DNA from 3 places in the Sphingobium sp. LMC3-1-1.1 genome. Region 2 is predicted to be linked to each of the others. Evidence: riboswitches for the same ligand, from Rfam matches in the RefSeq annotation. Region 2 holds a riboswitch; each other region holds the start of a gene.
The links. A riboswitch is a leader RNA that binds a small molecule or an ion and turns the genes downstream of it on or off. The one in region 2 is predicted to bind cobalamin.
Positions count from the first base shown of each region.

Region 1 (4,262 bases), on a different contig from region 2:
GACGGAGAGGATCGCCCGGTCGCCGTCGAGCCTCTGGTCAAAACCGATATCGTAGCTTTTCGACCGCTCGGGACGCAGGCCGGCATTGCCGACATCGGCGCCGTAAAGCTGGTAGAGCGACGGCGCCTTGAACCCCTCGCCATAGCTCATGCGGATATTGGTCGCGCCGGCATTGGGCGTGTAATTGGCGTTGGCGCCGAAGGTCGTCGCGCCGCCGAACTGGCTGTGATCGTCATGCCGCACGCCGCCGGTCAGCGACAGGCCGGCAAGGGGCTTGACGACGGCCAGCGCATAGACGCTGTCGATATCGGCCTTGTGGCGTTCGGTGGAACCGAAGCCGGAAAAGTCATAGTCGGGCCGCTCATGTTCATAGCCGAAGACCAGCTTCGCCTGATCCACCGGCTGGTAGATCCCTTCATATTCGAAGCGCAAATTGGTGCCGGAATAGGCATAAGGCCCGAAAGCAGACGTATAGTCGCGGTCGATGCGGAACCAGGTGACGGCCGCCCGATTGGTGAGCCTGCCGTCGAACAGCGCGAGGTTGAGGCCCGCATAGCCGACATATTGATCCGATTTCGAGGAGTCCGTGGTGCTGTCCACCACGCCATTGTCGGTATCCAGGTCGGCATGGATATAATAGCCGCGCAGGTCGAGGTTGAGGGTATCGGTGAAGGACAGCTTCAGCCTGGCATTGGCGGCGATATTCTCATAGCCGTCCCTTTCGGTGCCGCTGGCGGCGGAGGAAATGCCGTCGGTGTTGAAATAGGCGATGCCGACGCCGCCCGACGCGATGCCGCTGCCGCCCGAAACGTCCGCCTTCGCGTTCAGCGTATTGCTGTAGCCGTAATCGACGGAGGCATTGCCGGCAAAGCCGGTGCCGGGCGTTCCGGTCATGACGTTGACCACGCCGCCGATCGCCTGGCTGCCGTAGACGATCGAGTTGGAGCCGCGCAAAATCTCGATCCGCTGGATATTGCCGGTCAGCAGATTGCCGAAATCGTACATGTCGCCGATGCCGCTGGGGTCGTTGACCTTGACCCCGTCGATCAGCACCAGCGTCTGCGTCGTTTCCGCGCCGCGCAGCGAAACCCCGGTCACGCCGCCCAGGCTGCCGCTGCGGTTGAAGCGCACGCCCGGCGTGGTGGCCAGCAGGTCGACCACGCTGACGCTCTGGCGGGTGCGGATGGTGTCGGCGTCGATCACGGTGACGGCCTGGCCGACCTCGTCGCGCGGCTGTTCGATGCCCAGCGCGGTGACGATGATCTCATCCTCCGCCAGCGCAGGTGCGGCCGCGAGCAAGGCGGCGATGGAAACGGAAATCCTCAACATGTCTGTCTTCCCCCTGAGCGCGATGCAACATGGCTCAGGGCGTCCGCTCATGCGGCCGGACAGGGGAAAATGGCTGGCGCCCGCGCCCTCCCCCACACCGATGCGGCCCCGCGCCGCTTCGTCGCTCAGACGGAGAACACCGTGCCGTGGCCATACCCTGGACCAAGGCAAGAGCGACCATGCGCCGGCAGGTCTCCTGGCTCGCGGGTCAATGCGGCGATGCACGCCTTCCCGGACTTGCGTCCAGTGGCCGGCCCTGGGGGCCGAAGTGCATCGCGCTCACCGCTTACAGTTGCAGGGACAGCCGCGGATTGGGACGGCTTCCCGTCCGCACCGCATTCCCGTTTTCAGCCCTTCCGGGCACCGGCGCGATCTTCCTTGCGCGCAGGGGCTTTGCCCTGCCCGCGCCGGGCGCCATAAGGGAAAGCGGCGGCCATGCCAAGGGGCAGCCGCAGAAGGAGATTGCATGTCGTTCGCCATCAACGCCGCCGATGTCGAGGATGCGGCGCGGGTCATCGCCCCCGCCGCCATCCGCACCCCCCTGCTGGAAAATGCGGCGCTCAACGCCCGCTGCGGCCGGCGGGTGCTGGTGAAGTTCGAGGGCGCGCAGCACAGCGGATCGTTCAAGTTCCGCGGTGCCTACAACCGGCTGGCCCGGCTGGACGCCGGGGAGCGAAAGGCAGGCGTCGTCGCCTGGTCATCGGGCAATCACGCGCAGGGCGTCGCCTTTGCGGCGCGCTTGCTGGGGATCGCGGCGACGATCGTGATGCCGGCCGACGCGCCCGCGATCAAGACGGCGAACACGCGGGCGCTGGGCGCCGAAGTCGTTGCCTATGACCGCTTCACCGATAACCGGGAGGAGATCGCCACGCGGCTGGCGACCGAGAGGGGCGCGGTGCTGGTGCCGTCCTTCGACGATCCCTTCATCATGGCGGGCCAGGGCACGATCGGGCTGGAGATCATGGAGCAGGCCGCCGAAGCAGGCGCGAAGATCGGCCAGATCCTGGTCAATTGCGGCGGCGGCGGCATGGTGTCGGGGATCGCGACGGCGGTGAAGGCGCGCATGCCCGAGGTCAATATCCATGCGGTGGAACCGGAAGCGTTCGACGATACGGCGCGGTCCCTGGCCAGCGGCAAGCGGGAAAGCGTGTCGCCCGATGCGCGGTCGATCTGCGACGCACTGCTGTCTCCCACGCCGGGAGCGCTGACCTTTCCCATCAACCAGGCGCTGTTGTCCGGGGGCCTGGCGGTGAGCGACGATCAGGTGCGCGACGCGATGCGCTTTGCCTTTTCCGTGCTCAAGCTGGTGGTCGAGCCGGGCGGAGCCGCATCGCTGGCGGCCATGCTGGCCGGGATTGCTCCGCCTGCCGATGGGGCCGGCGTCGTGGTGCTTTCAGGCAGCAATGTCGATCCCGACAGCTATGCCCGGATCATAGGCGGCGGCGCATGATGCGGCTGATGGGGGCAGTGCTGGCTGGCGGGCGGTCCAGCCGGTTCGGCAGCGACAAGGCGCAGGCGATGCTGGAGGGGCGCACCCTGCTGGACCATGCGGTGGAGGCGCTGGGCCGCCATGTCGAAACCGTCGTGGTCTGCGGCCGGCAGGTGGAGGGCATGATCGGGCTGGCGGATCGGCCCGCCGCGGACATGGGGCCGTTGGGCGGCCTCAACGCGGCGCTGCATCATGCCCTGGCGCAGGGTTATGACGCCGTGCTGACGACCGGGTGCGACGTGCCCGCCTATCCGGACGGCCTGGCGCAGGCCCTGATCGGCCCTGAACCCGCCATCCTCAAGGGGCAGCAACTGGCCGGATTCTGGCCCGCTTCGCTGGCGGGCGAACTGGATGCCCATCTGGCGGAGGACAATAACAGATCGATCCGGGGCTGGCTGGAGCGGGTCGGCGCCCGGATCGTCGACCGGCCCGAATTCGTGCTGCCCAACATCAACCGGCCGGAGGATCTGCAGGCCCTCGCAAAGGACAGTCGATGAATGGAGTGCTTCCGCGAACGCACTTGAACGAGGCAAGCCGCGAGAGCGCCCCGTACCGACTTTGAACGGGCCTCCCGCCTTCGCGGGAGCATGCTGCGCTGTCGTTAATTGGTCAGGGCTACAGCCGCCATGGTCTCCACCGGCGCATGCGTCCCGGCCACCGCCTCCCCGATCAGCAGAAGCGTCGGGTCTTCGTCGCTGATCGTCCGCACCAGGAAGGCCAGAGCCGACAGCTTGCCCCGGATCAGCCGTTCGGTCGGCAGGGAGACATTGACCGCCACCATCACCGGCGTTTCGGGATCGCGCCCGGCGGCGATCAGGCAATGGCTGATCTCGCCCGCCGCGGCCCTGCCCATATAGATGCCGATCGTGCCGCCCGGACGGGCCAGCGCTTCCCAGTCCAGCTTCAGCGGTTCGCCCGCCTTCAGATGCGCTGTGACCAGCGTCAGCCCCCGCGCCACGCCGCGCAGGGTGAGCGAGGCATGGCCGCTCGCCGCCGCAGCGCTGGCCGTGGTGATGCCGGGGCAGATGCGCACGGAAACGCCCGCCTCCGCCAGATGCGCCATCTCTTCCGCCGATCGGCCAAAGACCGAGGGGTCGCCGCCCTTCAGGCGCACGACGCGCCTGCCCGTCCTGGCGGCCGCGAGCAGCAGGTCGTTGATGCTGTCCTGCGCCTTGGAATGGCGGCCCGAACGCTTGCCGACGCTGACCCGCTCCACCCCCGGGGGAATGAGGTCGATCACGCCCGGCCCGACCAGCGCGTCGTAGAAGACGACCTCTGCCGCGGCGATCAGCCTTTCCCCCTTGCGCGTGAGCAGGTCCGGATCACCCGGCCCCGCGCCGACCAGCCATACCTGTCCGGGCGCGATCAGGTCCTGGGGCAGTTCATTCGGCTGCATGAAGCGTCTCCTGCATGCTTTGGGCAAGGATATTGGCGAGCGCGGGGC
Region 1 covers NZ_JBEGHQ010000078.1:82,669-86,930, reverse strand. Annotated here, with positions in the region: gene MRBLMC3_RS21590 (TonB-dependent receptor plug domain-containing protein) at 1-1,329, opposite strand, end outside; cobalamin riboswitch at 1,499-1,712, opposite strand; gene MRBLMC3_RS21585 (threonine ammonia-lyase) at 1,796-2,779, shown strand; gene mobA (molybdenum cofactor guanylyltransferase) at 2,779-3,315, shown strand; gene cobA (uroporphyrinogen-III C-methyltransferase) at 3,420-4,214, opposite strand; gene MRBLMC3_RS21570 (molybdopterin-dependent oxidoreductase) at 4,201-4,262, opposite strand, start outside.
Region 1: linked by a shared signal. The riboswitch ahead of MRBLMC3_RS21590 (TonB-dependent receptor plug domain-containing protein) and the one ahead of MRBLMC3_RS10740 (HoxN/HupN/NixA family nickel/cobalt transporter) in region 2 are both predicted to bind cobalamin.

Region 2 (4,262 bases):
CATGCCCATGTCGAACAATTGCTGTTCCGACAGCCCCTTTCCCGACAGGGCAAGCTGGAGGATGGGAACGGTCGACGCACTATAGTTCAGGATCAGCGGTGGCGTAATTCCCGGCGGCATCTGGCGCAGGACGGTCTGCGACACCGATGTCACCTGCGCCGTGGCGGTCCGGATGTCGGCGCCCGGCTGGAAATAGATCTTGATGACGCCGATACCCTGAAGCGACTGGCTCTCGATATGGTCGATATCATTGACCGTCGTCGTCAGCACCCGCTCATAGGGATTGACGATGCGGTTCGCCATGTCCTCCGGCGACAGGCCCGCATATTGCCAGGCAACGGCCACCACCGGGATGCGGATGTTGGGGAAGATGTCGACCGGGGTGCGCACGGCCGCCAGAACCCCGCCGATCGCGATCAGGATTGCCATTACGATGAAGGTCAGCGGACGATGCAGGGCAACCTTGACGATATCGATCATTCACGACTCCACGCAAGCGCCGCCAGGTGATCCCCGCCGCACATGAAACGCGACCTCTCCGGATATATTTTTCGCCTTCTGGGACAGTGACGAACAGCGCCAGGAAATGCGCATATCTTTTTTTCGCATTTTCAGGCGATTGTCCGTGACCGGCCTGCCTGACAATGCGCCCAAGAATGCGACGACATCCCCGACCATGGGCGGAGTGCTGCGGCAATGAGGGGGCATAGCCCGCGCACATCCGCCCGACGGTCATGGGACACCGCCGCATTCGAAAACGCCCATGCGCCCTTGGACATTCCACGTCTAATATATAATATGGCATGATCGATATCTTTGACGACATGATAATATGGACCTGCGCCACCTTCGTTATTTCCTGTGCGTCGCTGAAGAGATGCATTTTGGCCGCGCCGCGCTTCGCCTCGGCATATCCCAGCCGCCGCTCAGCCAGCAAATCCGCGCCCTGGAGGAGGAGCTTGGCGTCCGCCTGTTCGATCGCACCAGCCGCAAGGTGCGCCTGACGGAGGCGGGCCGGCTGTTCGAGCCGGAAGCCCGCAGGACGCTTGCCCAGGCCGACCGCGCAGCACAGATCGCGCGCATGGCGCAGCGTGCGGAGATCGGGCGGCTGGGGCTGGGTTTCACTACGTCCGGACCCTTCGTGCCGCCGATCGCGCGCGCGCTCTACCGCTTCCGCAAAGCCCATCCGGACGTCGAACTGATCCTGCGCGAACAGGGCCGCGACGAACAGATAGAGGGGGTCGCCAGCCGCCAGCTCGATCTTGGAATCTTGCGTGATTTCACGGCATTGACGCTGTCTGATGGCTTGCTGTCGCAATGCCTGCTCAAGGAAGAGATGGTGCTGGCGCTGCGCGCGGATCATCCGCTGGCGCTAAGGGCGGCCCCACCCCGGATTGCCGACCTTTTCGATGAACCGCTGGTCCTGTACGGCGCACCCAATGGCACAGGCTTCACGGAACATTTCCGGGCCCTTTGCACGGAGGCTGGCTTCGTCCCCAAAATCTCCCATGAAGCCCGCAGCCTGGCCACCCTGCTGGGCCTGGTTTCGGCGGGGTTCGGGCCTACGGTCATACCCTTGTCAATGGCGCGGCTGCACCTTGACAATGTGGTCAACCGCCCGTTCGACTTGCCGGTCATGAGTTCGCTCTGGCTGATCCACGATCGGGAACTGTCGCCCACCGGCCTGGCGTTCCTCGATACCCTGCTCGAAGAATGCCGGTCGACCGGAATCACCTCCAGCGACAGCCGATGCGCCACCGCGCCATGACGGAGGTCATCGCCCAATGCCTCATCAGGGAACGACCGCTGATGAAGGCGCCGATGAAGCGCCCCTTCCCATTTCTTTTCCCAGCCTCTATGCACGGCCGTGAAGATCGGTTTCGGTTGGTCTTCATGATCGCGCCGGTGCCCTCGCAAGGGGCTTAATAGGGAATGCGGTGATGAATCCGCAGCTGTCCCTGCAACTGTAAGCGGTGAGCGAGACGCATAGCGATCCTCCGGAGCGCCGGATGATCAGCCACTGGGCCGGACGCTAAACCATGCGAGGCCTGGGAAGGCCATGCGCCGAGCCGTGACCCGCAAGCCAGGAAACCTGCCTGCGTCTGGTCGCTCTTGCCTTGGTCCAGGGGATGGCCGCGGCACGGTCCTCCGTCTGAGCGACGCTTCTCGCAGCGGGAGCTGCTGTCCGCATGCCGGGCGCAAGAGCGTCCGTCCGGCATGAAGGCGGTTTCCGTCCGGTTTCGCAGACGCCGACGGGATACCGTCCGATGACCATTTCCTCCGATGCGCAGGCATCGATGCAGGCGCCTCCTGGCGGCCTGCGTCGCCGCGCCACCGGCATGTTCGCCGGTCTCATCGCCGCCAATCTGGCCGCCTGGATCGCGGCCTTCACCATCTTCGCGGGCGATCCCGTCATGCTCGGTACGGCGGTGCTTGCCTGGAGCCTGGGCCTGCGCCATGCCGTCGACGCCGATCATATCGCCGCCATCGACAATGTGACCCGCAAGCTGATGCAGGACGGCCAGCGGCCCCTTACGGTCGGCTTCTGGTTCGCCATCGGCCATAGCGGCATCGTGCTGATCGCCGCTGTCCTCATCGCATTCGCCGCCAATGCCCTCAGCCGCGTCGAAGCCGCAGGAGCCATTGGCGGCACCATTGCGACGCTGGTGTCCGCGACCTTCCTCCTTGCCATTGCGGCGATGAATCTGGTCATCCTGCGATCCGTGCTCAAGACCTTCAATCATGTTCGAAGGGGTGGCGCCTATATCGATGAAGATATGGACATTCTTCTGGGCAATCGGGGTCTCCTGTCGCACCTTTTCCGCCCGCTTTTCCGGCTGGTGACGCGAAGCTGGCACATGGCGCCGCTCGGCTTTCTTTTCGGTCTGGGCTTCGATACCGCGACAGAGGTTGCCATTCTGGGCCTTTCCGCCGGCCAGGCCGCCAGCGGCCTTTCCATCGCGACCGTCCTTATCTTCCCCCTGCTCTTTGCGGTGGGGATGGCGTTGATCGACACCACGGACGGCGCGCTGATGATGGGCGCCTATCAGTGGGCGTTCGTGAAACCGATCCGCAAACTCTACTATAATATCACCATAACGCTGATGTCGGCTCTGGTCGCGCTGCTGATCGGCGGGATCGAGGCGGCGGCGCTGCTGGGCGACAAGCTCGGCCTCAGCGGCGGCATCTGGACCCTCGCCGCCGATTTGGGCGCCCATTTCAACAGCCTTGGCTTCATCATCATCGGCCTGTTCGCCGCCTGCTGGCTGGCGAGTTGGGCCTTCTATCGCTGGAAGGGCTTCGACGAGATCGAACTCATCCCCGCCGCTGGCCACCAACCGCAAGGAAATCCCGCATGAAAAAGGTATCTGCAACCGTCATCACCGGCTTTCTGGGTGCCGGCAAGACCACGCTGATCCGTCACCTCATCCAGCATGCCGGCGGCCGTCGTCTGGCCCTTATCATCAATGAATTCGGGGATGTGGGCGTCGATGGCACGCTGGTTCAGGGGTGCGGCGACGAAGCCTGCCCGGATGACGACATCATCGAACTGGCCAATGGCTGCATCTGCTGCACCGTGGCCGACGATTTCCTGCCGACCATGCAGAAACTGCTCGATCGCCCTGTCCCGCCTGATCACATCATCATAGAGACCAGCGGCCTTGCCCTGCCCAAGCCGCTGGTGAAGGCGTTCCAATGGCCCGACATCCGGACGCGGGCCACGGTCGACGGCGTCATCGCCTTGATCGACGCCGACGCGCTCGCCGCCGGCCGCTTCGCCCATGACGAAGTCGCGCTCGCGGCCGCCCGTGCTGCGGACCCCACGTTGGATCATGACAGCCCGATCGAGGAATTGTTCGAAGATCAACTCGCCTGTGCCGACCTCGTCCTGCTCAACAAGACCGACCTGGTGGAGCCGGACCGCCTGGTGGCGTTGGAGCAGGAACTGGCCCGGGAAATCCGACCCGGCGTCCGCATCCTCCGCACCGCCAGGGGAGAGATTGATCCCGCTATCCTGCTCGGTCTCGACGCGGGCGTGGAGGACCAGATCGATGCACGCCCCTCCCACCATGACGATGAGGAGGATCATGACCATGACGATTTTGACAGCTTCGTCGTCGATCTGGGCGAACTTGCCGGGCCAGAGCCGCTGCTGACGGCGCTCGCGCAGAGCATCGCCGCGCACGACATATTGCGGGTCAAGGGCTTCCTCGCCATTGAGGGGCGCCCGGCGCGCCTGGTTCTTCAGGCGGTCGGTCCGC
Region 2 covers NZ_JBEGHQ010000012.1:74,885-79,146, reverse strand. Annotated here, with positions in the region: gene MRBLMC3_RS10750 (efflux RND transporter permease subunit) at 1-480, opposite strand, end outside; gene MRBLMC3_RS10745 (LysR substrate-binding domain-containing protein) at 833-1,768, shown strand; cobalamin riboswitch at 1,887-2,114, shown strand; gene MRBLMC3_RS10740 (HoxN/HupN/NixA family nickel/cobalt transporter) at 2,268-3,359, shown strand; gene cobW (cobalamin biosynthesis protein CobW) at 3,356-4,262, shown strand, end outside.

Region 3 (4,262 bases), on a different contig from region 2:
TACAGCCATCGCTTGCCGCGATGACGCCACCGGGCGCGTGCGTCAGAAATGAGCCGTCACCGAAATGTCGATGGAACGGGGGCGGCCCAATATCCACTGCTCGTCATTATAGGTGGTGGTCGCATAATCCTTGTCAAAGAGATTATAGACCCGCAGGTTCGCCGCGAGATTGGGGGTGAACGCATAGGTCAACCCCGCATCCACCACGGCATAGCCCGGCACCCGGTGGCTGTTGGCGTTGTCCGAGAAGCTCCGGCCGACATAGCGCAAACTGGCATTGGCCCGCAGCGCGTCAATGGGCGCCCAATAGACGGACAGGTTCGCCGCTACTTCAGGCACATTGGGTGGCGTGTTGCCGGTATAGCTGGTGCCGCCGCTGATGAAGTCATCGAAATTAGCGTCCAGCACTGTGCCATTCGCGTCGATGCCGAAGCGGTCGGTCAGTTGCAGCGTCACCGAAGCCTCCACACCCTTGGCGGACCGCTGGCCGATCTGTTCTATGGGACTAGTCGGCGTCTGTTGCGCTACCAGCTTCTTCTTGACGATACGATAGGCCGCCAGAGTGGCGCTGCCCTTGCCATCGAGGAACATGGCCTTGATGCCGCCCTCGACCTGATCGCCGGTCGCGTTGGTGAAGGCGAACTGGGTCGCATTGGTGGTGAAGGTGGTCAGCGTGCCGAGCGGATCGACGCCGGTCGAATATTGCCCATAGAGCGAGATGTTGGAGGTCGGCCTATAGACGCTGCCGATCCGCCAAGTGGTGTTGCGGAATTTCCGATTGGTCGCGCCATTGGGAAAGGCATTGACCTCGCTGGTGCTGCCGTCCGGGTTATTGACGATGTTCCAGCGTTGCACCTTGTCACGCTCGTGCCGGATGCCTGCGACCACCGAAAGCTGATCGGTCAGCGCCAGGCGGTCTTCGGCAAAGACGCTATATTCGTTGGTCCGCGTGCGATAGCGGGGCGCGATGCCCTGCGTGTCGTAGAACAGGCCCGGATCGAAGTCGAAGGGATCGACAGCATCCTCCTGTGGGTCCGATCCGAAATCATTGGAATAAGTGAGCTTGATGAGATTGGCGTCGAAGCCGACGACCAGATCGTTTTTCAGGCCCGCAATCGGCTTGCTGATGCGGATGGTTGCCTGATCGCCATATTGGGTCTGGTCATGGAAGATGCCCAGATTGTCCATTCGGTTGATCAGGCCGGCGTCGTCATTGTAGAAATAGCTCTCCAGATTTTTGAACAGACGCTTGCTGGTAAGGCGATAGGCGGCGTTGGAGAGGGTGATGCCTTCGGCCACCGTCCAGTCGGCGGTCAGCGTGGTCCGATTGTCGCGATAGTGCAGGCTGGCGTCCGCGACATTATAGTTGCGCCGCTGGTTGCCCTTCACCAACGCCCCGTCGATCAGTGGCGTGCCGAAATATTCCATCGGCCGCTGATTGCCATAGTCGTTGCGCAGGGTGAGCGTGAAGCTGTCGCTTGGCCGGAAGCGCAGCGCACCCGAGAGCGCGAGGCTCTTGGAATGGCCACGGTCGACATACCCGTCCGACGCCCGGTAGCTGGCGTCGATCCGGTAGGAGAGCATCTCGCCCAGCGGTCCACCGACACCTGCCGCCGCGCGCCAGCTATCCTGCGAGCCATATCCTGCTTCCGCGTCAAATTCGGTGCGTTCGGCATTGGGGGATCTGGTGATGATGTTCACCGCGCCGCCCAGCGCGCCCTGTCCGTAGAGCACGGAGGCGGGGCCGTTCAGCAATTCGATCCGCTCGACATTCCACGGGTCGGTGGGGAAGGTGATCGTGCCCGCAACCGGGAACAGCCGGACGCCATCAACCAGTTGCAGCACCGAACCCTGACCGGAAAAGCCGCGCAGCGACAGGGCCGTGCCGCCATTGCCCGGATTGGCGGAGGTGGTGACACCCGGTGCACGGGTTACGGCCGACATTATGTCCAGATCGCCGCGAGCGCGGATCGCGTCGCCATCAATCTGCGCGACGCTGGCTGGCGTTTCGAGCGCGGTCAGCCCCAGGCGCGATCCGGTTTCCGTCTCTTGGAGCAATGCTCCCGGCCGAACGCCCGACACGATGATTTCGGCTGAGCCATCCGCGGCGGTTTCCGCGCCGGCCTGCTGCGTCGTGGTGGCGGCCAGCCCGGTGGCCAGCCAAAATCCTACATTTTTCCATTCCATTGCATGTCTTCCCGGCGTCACGCGACATTCGGGTGGAGACGTGCCGCCAGCGACGGTCGGCGCACGTCAGCAGCCGGACGCCATAGAGCGACCGCCACGCGAACCGATGCGGCCTCCACCGCCCGTTCGTCGCTCAAACGGAAAGATACCGTGCCTTGGCCATCCCCTGGACCGGGCAAGAGCGACCAGACGCTGGCAGGTCTCCTGGCTCGCGGGTCATAGCTTGATGCACGGCCTTCCCAGACCTCGCAGGATTTAGCGTCCGGTCCAGTGGCTGCCTCCTCACACTGGAGGAAGCGATATGCATCGCGCTCGCCGCTTACAGTTGCAGGGACAGCCCCGGATTTGGATAGCCGGAGCCATCCTCACCGCGTTCCCTTTTAAGCCTCTTTCGAGGCACCGGCGCGATCATGCCTGGGACGACGAAGCCGTCGTCCCAGGCAGAGGTGCGTTAGCGGGAGGGTCAATGCTCCGCAAGAGCCTAATCTCACGCCGCCGCGAGACCGAGCCAAGGCGAGATGGCCGATATCCGCATGAGAACCAGGCGCTTAACCAGCGACAACAGGACACGGGATATCGCGAGCATGGGCCAGAACCCGGCTGAGTCCGTCGTACAGCCGGATGCCATGGTTGCTGATCCTGATTTTCGCCGTGCCGGGCTGCTAGCCGTCAATCAAGATTGCGGCGCTATCGCGACTGCCGAATGGTCAGACTCGGCATCAACCGAAATTCCGGCTTCCTTGCGCTCGGAATAGCGATCCACAAGTTGCGCCGCATGCGGTCGCATAAGTACCGTAAAGCGGACCAATTCCTCCATCACATCGACGATGCGCTCGTAGTAGCTCGACGCCCGCATCCGGCCGTCTTGGTCGAACTCCTTGTAAGCCATCGCCACCGACGACTGGTTGGGGATCGTGAACATCCGCATCCAGCGACCCAGCAGGCGCAGCGTGTTGACGGCATTGAACGACTGGGAGCCGCCGGACACCTGCATGACTGCAAGCGTCCGCCCTTGCGTCGGCCGCATCCCGCGAATCTGGAGCGGCAGGTGGTCGATCTGCGTCTTCATGATGCCGCTGATCTGGCCGTGCCGCTCCGGGCTGCACCAGACCATGCCTTCCGACCACAGCGCATGCTCGCGCAATTCATGCACCGCAGGGTGATCGTCTTCCGCCACCTGATCTGGCAGCGGCAGGTCGCTGGGATCGAAGATCCGCGTCTCAGCACCGAAATATTGCAGCAGGCGGGCGGCCTCTTCCACGGCGAGGCGAGAGAAGGAGCGCTCTCGCAGCGAGCCGTAGAGCAGTAGAAAGCGCGGAGGCGGTTGGTCCGGGCCGAGGCCAGCGGCGGGACGAGCCAGCGCAAAGGCCTTGTCCAAGGCAGGCAGATGATCGGGGGCGGTGAGTTCACGCAATCTCATGCGGCAATGGCTTTCTCATACCAGGGACGGGTTCGCTTTACCAAGGCGACGATCGACAGCATCACCGGCACTTCGACTAGCACGCCTACGACCGTTGCCAGCGCGGCGCCGGAGGTGAGCCCAAAGAGGCTGATGGCGGCGGCCACAGCCAGTTCGAAGAAGTTGGAGGCGCCGATCAGCGCCGAAGGGCCGGCGACGCACCACGCCACGCCGAAACGGCGGCTGAGCCAGTAGGCGATGCCGGCGTTGAGATAGACCTGAAACAGGATCGGCACGGCAATCAGCGCGATCACCAGCGGTTGCCGGATGATCTGCTCACCCTGGAAGCCGAACAGCAGCACCAGCGTCAGCAGCAGGCTGGCAAGGCTGATCGGGCTGATGGCGGACAGGAAATGCTGAAGTCCCTTCTCGCCGCCGCGAAGAAGCGCTCGGCGGAGCAGTTGGGAGATGATAACCGGGACGACGATGTAGAGCCCCACCGACAGCGCCAGTGTGTTCCACGGCACGGTGATTGATGCCACTCCCAACAGCAGGCCGACGAGCGGTGCGAAGGCAAAGATCATGATCAAGTCGTTCAGTGCCACCTGGCTCAATGTGTAGTTCGGCTCACCGTCGACAAGGTTCGACCAGACGAAGACCATTGCCGTGCATGGCG
Region 3 covers NZ_JBEGHQ010000010.1:11,263-15,524, reverse strand. Annotated here, with positions in the region: gene MRBLMC3_RS10255 (TonB-dependent receptor) at 43-2,187, opposite strand; cobalamin riboswitch at 2,365-2,606, opposite strand; gene arsH (arsenical resistance protein ArsH) at 2,861-3,607, opposite strand; gene arsB (ACR3 family arsenite efflux transporter) at 3,604-4,262, opposite strand, start outside.
Region 3: linked by a shared signal. The riboswitch ahead of MRBLMC3_RS10255 (TonB-dependent receptor) and the one ahead of MRBLMC3_RS10740 (HoxN/HupN/NixA family nickel/cobalt transporter) in region 2 are both predicted to bind cobalamin.